DNA from 3 places in the uncultured Neisseria sp. genome. Region 2 is predicted to be linked to each of the others. Evidence: predicted binding sites of a transcription regulator. Region 2 holds the regulator's gene; each other region holds the start of a gene.
What was found. The regulator FNR, encoded in region 2, switches genes on or off when oxygen is low (the NO sensors DNR and NnrR bind a similar motif). The targets are predictions, from matches to a motif close to TTGATNNNNATCAA.
Positions count from the first base shown of each region.

Region 1: gnd (decarboxylating NADP(+)-dependent phosphogluconate dehydrogenase) is a predicted target of FNR. The motif match lies at 1,198-1,211, and genes of this name have one in related genera.
Region 3: Q1M25_RS01790 (universal stress protein) is a predicted target of FNR. The motif match lies at 1,036-1,049, and genes of this name have one in related genera.

Region 1 covers NZ_CATNVN010000044.1:2,197-4,468, forward strand. Annotated here, with positions in the region: gene ggt (gamma-glutamyltransferase) at 1-973, opposite strand, end outside; gene gnd (decarboxylating NADP(+)-dependent phosphogluconate dehydrogenase) at 1,456-2,272, shown strand, end outside.
Region 2 covers NZ_CATNVN010000065.1:2,664-4,935, forward strand. Annotated here, with positions in the region: gene hemN (oxygen-independent coproporphyrinogen III oxidase) at 1-882, opposite strand, end outside; gene fnr (fumarate/nitrate reduction transcriptional regulator Fnr) at 1,045-1,779, shown strand; gene Q1M25_RS05580 (CysB family HTH-type transcriptional regulator) at 1,866-2,272, opposite strand, start outside.
Region 3 covers NZ_CATNVN010000012.1:19,596-21,867, reverse strand. Annotated here, with positions in the region: gene Q1M25_RS01800 (hypothetical protein) at 1-237, opposite strand, end outside; gene Q1M25_RS01795 (ThiF family adenylyltransferase) at 251-1,027, opposite strand; gene Q1M25_RS01790 (universal stress protein) at 1,214-1,678, shown strand; gene hemL (glutamate-1-semialdehyde 2,1-aminomutase) at 1,757-2,272, opposite strand, start outside.

The DNA.
Region 1 (2,272 bases), on a different contig from region 2:
TCATATCCTGATTTTGCAATACGCCCAAAATCTGCCCCAAAGCGATTGCGCCGGAACTTGGCGCGCCCATGCCGCAAACTTCATATTCACGATACGGCGCACAAACCGGCTTACGCTCGATAACTTGATAGTTTTTCAAATCCGCCATGCTGATTTTTCCGGGATTATCCACAGCGCCGGTAACGGCACGGACAATATTCTGCGCCTGCATTCCCTGATAAAACGGCGTGCTGCCTTTTTCCGCCAACTGGCGCACAGAACGCGCAAATTCAGGATTTTTTAAAACCGTTCCCGCAGCCAAAGGTTTGCCGTCAGGCAGGAAGTAAGCGGCGGTTTGCGGATAACGTTGCAAGGGTTCCAAATTTTGCTCGATGGATTTCGCCATACGCGGAGAAACGGCAAAACCTTGTTCCGCCAAAGTAATCGGTTTCTCAAACAAATTTGCCCACGGCAATTTGCCGTAACGCTTGTGGACATCTTCCAACAGCTTCGGAATCCCCGGCACACCGACCGAACGGCCACCGACCACCGCTTTCATAAAGCCCATCGGTTTACCGTTTTCGTCCAAGAAAAGTTCCGGTGTTGCCGCTTTTGGCGCTGTTTCACGGGCATCAAACGTCGTCAGCTTTTTCGCCTTATTGTCCCAATACACCAAAAACGCACCGCCACCCAATCCGGAAGACTGCGGTTCGGTCAGACCTAAGGTCGTCTGCATGGCGATCATCGCATCTATCGCGCTGCCGCCGCGTCTCAAAATTTCATATCCCGCCTCGGTTGCCAACGGATTGGCAGATGCCGCCATATAATGCTTGGCGCGGATCAATTTCTGCTCGGTCAGCCCCGTCCCTTGTTCCGGCGCATGGTTACCCACAGATACGGAGGGTAGGGTAACTTGAGGTTTTTGAACCGGCTGTTGCGCACAAGCGGCCAAAATAAAAACGGATAACAGTTTAATACTAAAGGAAAACTTCATATACATACCATTATTGACATATTTTCAGACGGCCTTTTCCCAGCTTAAACAAAAGGAAATATGAAAATAGCTTGAAATAAAAAACTATTTGACTATTTCTCTAGTCAATCAGTTCCGATTGGAGAAGTATAAAACAAGCTAAGATTGTGCACAGGCAAAAAGTTATCCACAGAATGAAGCAGCAGAAAAAATTTATCCACATCTGCAAACAAGGCCGACCTTACTTTATCCTCATCAAAAAATATCAGCTAAGTATTTGAAAATTTTTTGTAATCAAAGTTATCAACAAGCTGTGGCAGCATTCAATATCATCTTCTATTTATTATTTAAAATCTAATTTATAGTTTGTTTTCCCAAAGGCAAAGGCCGTCTGAAACGTAAAGGCATCTTTTCAAAAAATTAAAAAGTTAAGGATTGTTAAAAACGTGTAAATCAGCTAGAGTTACGCTTGATAAAATTAATCAATAACGGAGTTTCACCAAATGAAAGGCGACATTGGCGTAATCGGCCTTGCCGTGATGGGGCAAAACCTGATTCTCAACATGAACGACAACGGTTTTAAAGTTGTCGCATTCAACCGTACGACCAGCAAAGTAGATGATTTTTTAAACGGCGCAGCCAAAAATACCAATATTATCGGCGCATATTCACTGCAAGATCTGGTTGATAAATTAGAAAAACCACGCAAAATCATGATGATGGTTCGCGCAGGTTCTGTCGTGGACGACTTTATCGAGCAACTCGTTCCGCTTTTGGACGAAGGCGACATCATTATTGACGGTGGCAATGCCAACTATCCTGATTCTACCCGCCGTACACACGAGCTGGCGGCAAAAGGTATCCGCTTTATCGGCGCGGGCGTATCCGGCGGCGAAGAAGGCGCGCGTCACGGCCCGTCTATCATGCCTGGTGGCGATGAAGCTGCATGGTCTGCCGTTAAACCGATTTTCCAAGCCATCTCCGCCAAAACGCCTCAAGGCGAGCCTTGCTGCGACTGGGTCGGCCGTGATGGTGCGGGCCACTTCGTCAAAATGGTGCACAACGGTATCGAATACGGCGACATGCAGTTGATTTGTGAAGCGTACCAATTCATGAAAGACGGTTTGGGTCTGTCTTATGACGAAATGCACCAAATCTTCAACGAGTGGAACAAAACCGAACTGGATTCTTATCTGGTCGAAATTACCGCCGCGATTTTGGGTTACCGAGATGAAAACGGCGAACCTTTGGTCGAAAAAATCCTCGATACCGCAGGTCAAAAAGGTACAGGCAAATGGACCGGGATTAATGCCCTCGATT
Region 2 (2,272 bases):
AGTCAGGGTTTGGACGCAATATTGCAGCATATCGAGTTTTTCTTCGCTGCCAGGAACGACATTGGTGTCGATACGGCGTTGCGGTTTGAAGATATGTGGCAGGTGGGCGTAGTGGTAGAGGGCGAGGCGGTCGGGGTCGAGGGACAAGACCGTGTCAATGGTGGTTTTGATGCTTTCGGTATCTTGGTGCGGCAGGCCGTAAATCAAATCGACGCTGACGGATTTGAACCCGGCTTCGCGGGCGGCATCGATGACTTCTTTGGTTTCTTCGTAACTTTGGATACGGTTGACGGCTGCCTGCACTTTAGGATCGAAGTCTTGAATGCCGACACTCATGCGGTTGAAACCGAGTTTGCCCAGTTTGAGGACGGTTTCGCGGCTGACTTTGCGCGGGTCGATTTCGATGGAGTATTCGCCGTTGGGGATGAGCTGGAAGTATTTGCGGATCATTTCGAAGACGCGTTCGAGTTGGTCGTCGCTTAGGAATGTCGGCGTGCCGCCGCCGAAGTGGAGTTGCGCAAGCTGGTGTCGTCCGCCTAAATGCGGTGCCAGCAATTCCATTTCTTTTTCCAGATACTGGATATAGGCATCAGCACGGCTTTTGTCTTTGGTAATGATTTTGTTGCAGCCGCAGTAGTAGCAGATGGTATTGCAGAAAGGAATGTGAATGTAGAGCGAAAGGGGTTTGTTGAGCGCGCCCATGTTGCGCAGGTTTAAAGCTTGGATATATTCGGCTTCTTTAAAGCCTTCATGGAAGCGGTCGGCGGTCGGATAGGATGTATAACGTGGACCGCTTGATGGCAAACTGGCAATCAATTCGCGGTCGAATTCCGGTAATTCATTGTTTATGTTGGTATTATTTGAGATGGGGATGATTTTCATGGTCGGGGCTTGTAGTATGAAGTAAGGAAATTAGGGAAAATTTTAGTCAAAATTTCGATAGTTTGGTAGAATGCCTCATAATGATATGCCGACTTTGACTTGGGTCAATAGTTATTCGGCTTCATCAGGGATTTATAGAACTATGCAGATTAAGGGTGCGTTATGGCCACACACAATGCAACACATCAAATGAAAACCTTGTGTTCCACATGTTCTTTACGCGAGCTGTGTTTGCCTGTCGGACTGATGCCTAACGAATTTTCACAATTAGACGCGGTTATTCGTCAAAGCCGCCGTCTGAAAAAAGGTGAATACCTGTTCCGTGCCGGCGAGCCGTTTACCTCTTTGTTTGCCATCCGTGCGGGCTTCTTTAAGACAACAGTCGCCAGCCAAGATGGACGAGATCAGGTAACCGGCTTTTTTATGTCGGGCGAGCTGATCGGTATGGATGGGATTTGTTCCCATATTCACAGCTGTGATGCTGTGGCTTTGGAAGACAGCGAGGTATGCGAGCTTCCGTTTACACATATTGAAGAACTCGGTCAGGATATTCCCAGCCTCCGTTCTCACTTTTTCCGCTTGATGAGCCGCGAAATTGTCCGAGATCAGGGCGTTATGTTGCTTTTGGGCAATATGCGCGCTGAAGAGCGATTGGCGGCATTCTTGCTCAACTTGTCCCAGCGTCTCTATTCACGAGGTTTTGCCGCCAATGATTTTATCTTGCGGATGTCGCGTGAGGAAATCGGCAGCTATTTGGGGCTGAAACTGGAAACAGTCAGTCGCACCTTGTCTAAATTCCATCATGAAGGCTTGATTTCTGTTGAACACAAGCACATCAAAATCTTAGATGCGACAACCTTGAAGAAAATGGTTTCTGGTTGTTCGCATGCTATCTGAATCTTAGGCCGTTTGAAATATTTCAGACGGCCTTTTTAACAAGAATTAAAGAATAATTGTTAAGTTACGCAAGTTATAGTTAGATGTTAAATTGAAAAATCTTCAACAACCGGCGTGTACAGAATGCGGTCAACTGCTTCACGGGTCAGTTTCGGTGCAAACATCTGTATAAAATCATAGGTATAACCGCGCAGGTAAGTATCCGAGCGTAAGGCTATCCAAGTGGGCGACGGTTCAAATAAGTGCGCCGCATCAATCAGCTGTAAATCTTGATCGACCGCGGGATCGTACGCCATTTTGGCCATCAAACCAACACCCAAGCCTAAGCGAACATACGTCTTCAATACATCCGTATCGGCAGCCGATAAGGCAACATCAGGTTGCTCAATATGCGCTTTATTAAATGTACGCGCAATGCTGCTGCCGGAATTAAAAGCAAATTCGTAAGTAACCAGCGGAAAAGAAGCCAAATCTTCAAGGCTTAAAGGATTGC
Region 3 (2,272 bases), on a different contig from region 2:
CCATTTCATAATACCGGCGTGTAAAAGGCTGAACATCACGACGGACAGAAACGGATAAAGAAAAGTGGTGAATGGGCGGTCATAACCGCTTTGCACGCACAAATAATCGCCCGGCAGCGTATTGCATTCCATCACATTGAGAAACATCGGATCGACAGCATACATCAATACGCCGAACCATACCGCATAAATCAGACTGGCAATAAAGTAGGCTTTAAAAAATCGGCTCTTAACCATCTTCCCCTACCCCTCACTTCCGTTCCGCAATATGCTCCACCGCTGCCTGCGCACAATACAGCCCAAACGAAGCCGTCACCAGCATACTCGCACCGTAGCCCGCGCAGGACAAACCTTGCGGCGCGGCATCGGTCGAACACGCTTCGCCGGATTGCGGCGGCGTAATATTCTCGGTTGAATAAACGCAAGGCACGCGCATTTTTTCTTTGGTATCGCGGCTGAAGCCGTAGCGCTTGCGCAAGGTATAGCGCAAGTTGGAAAGCAGCGGATCGTGGGTAACGCGGCTCAAATCGGCGGTTTGAATCAAAGCCGGATTTTTCTGTCCGCCCGCGCCGCCGCTGATAATAAACGGTTGTTTATGTTGCACGAAATACGCCGCCATCGCAGCTTTGACACGGATTTGGTCAATGGCGTCGATAACAAAGTCAAAAGGCCGTCTGAAAAGCTCGTCCAGATTGTCTTCGGTAACAAAATCTTCGATTTCCGTCACTTCGCATTGCGGATTGATTTGGGCAATGCGTTCGCGCAAAGCGGTAACTTTTGCCTTACCGAAATCATCGGTCAAAGCGTGCAACTGGCGGTTGACATTGGACTCGGCAACGTTGTCCAAATCAATCAGCGTTAAACGACCGATACCGCTCCTCGCCAAAGCTTCTACCGCCCACGAGCCGACGCCGCCGACACCGACCACGCACACATGCGCACGCGAAAAGCGCGCCAGTGCTTCGTCTCCGTAAAGTCTGGCAATGCCGCCAAAGCGGCGCGAAGATAGAAAAGCGGCATCCTGCATAAGTAACCTTGTGATATATCAATAAATTAATGAAAAACGCGACAGGCGATTCGGACTGACATTATACTTGAAAGCAGATGGGCTGTTGTACCCGCCCGAAAGAGTTTATAATCGTTTCACATTCAGACAAGTTCTGATTTCATATTAAACGAAAGTGCCGCTACTCGGCGCAAAAGGAGAATGAATATGTACAAACATCTGGTTGTAGCCGTTGACGGTAGCGAGACCTCCCTCAATGCATTGAAACACGCCGCCGAACTGGCAAGCCTCAACAAAGCCCAACTGACTTTGGTTCACGTTGCCAACCCTGCCGAATACATGGCTTTGGCTCCTGAATTCCTGCAACATGAAAGCTACGAAGCCGCCGCAGTGGCTCAAGGCAACGAAGTTTTGGATTTCGCAGAAAAAACAGCGCGTGAAAACGGCGTTGAAAACATCGTGAAACACTTGTTGGTTGCCAACAAAGGCGCACGCGAAATGGCGCAAGACTTGGTTGACTACGCCGACAACAACGGCGCAGACCTGCTGGTACTCGGCACACACGGCCGCACCGGCCTGATGCACCTGCTGATGGGCAGCTTCGCCGAGACCGTAATGCGTCAAAGCCACCTGCCTCTGCTGATTATCCGCAGCAAAGCCGAAGAAGCATAATCAAGCATTGATTTAAAATAGCGAAAGGCCGTCTGAATATTTTTCAGACGGCCTTTTCTCACATGACAGTTTCAGCTTTTATTTCGCCATTTCTTTGAACACTTCGTGTGCCGCAGCAATGGTTTCATCAATCAGCTCAGGCGTATGCGCGGCGGAAACAAAACCGGCTTCATAAGCTGACGGGCCGAATGCGACATTGCGGTCGAGCATACCGTGAAAGAAATGTTTGAAACCTTCAATATTGGAACGCGCCATATCGGCGTAGTTTTGCGGTGCATGGCTGGCAAAATACAAACCAAACATGCCGCCCACGCTGTCCGCCGTAAATTCAACGCCGTGCGCTTTGGCCGCGTCGGCAATACCGTTGGCGAGGCGTTGGGTCAGGGCAGTCAGGTTTCCATAGAAGCCTTCGCGCTGAATGATTTCCAGCGTTTTCAAACCGGCCGCAACCGCAATCGGATTACCGGACAATGTGCCTGCCTGATACACGCCGCCCAATGGGGAAATACATTCCATAATGTCTTTACGGCCGCCGAACGCCGCCAAAGGCATACCGCCGCCGATCACTTTGCCCATGGTGGTCAAATCAGGCTT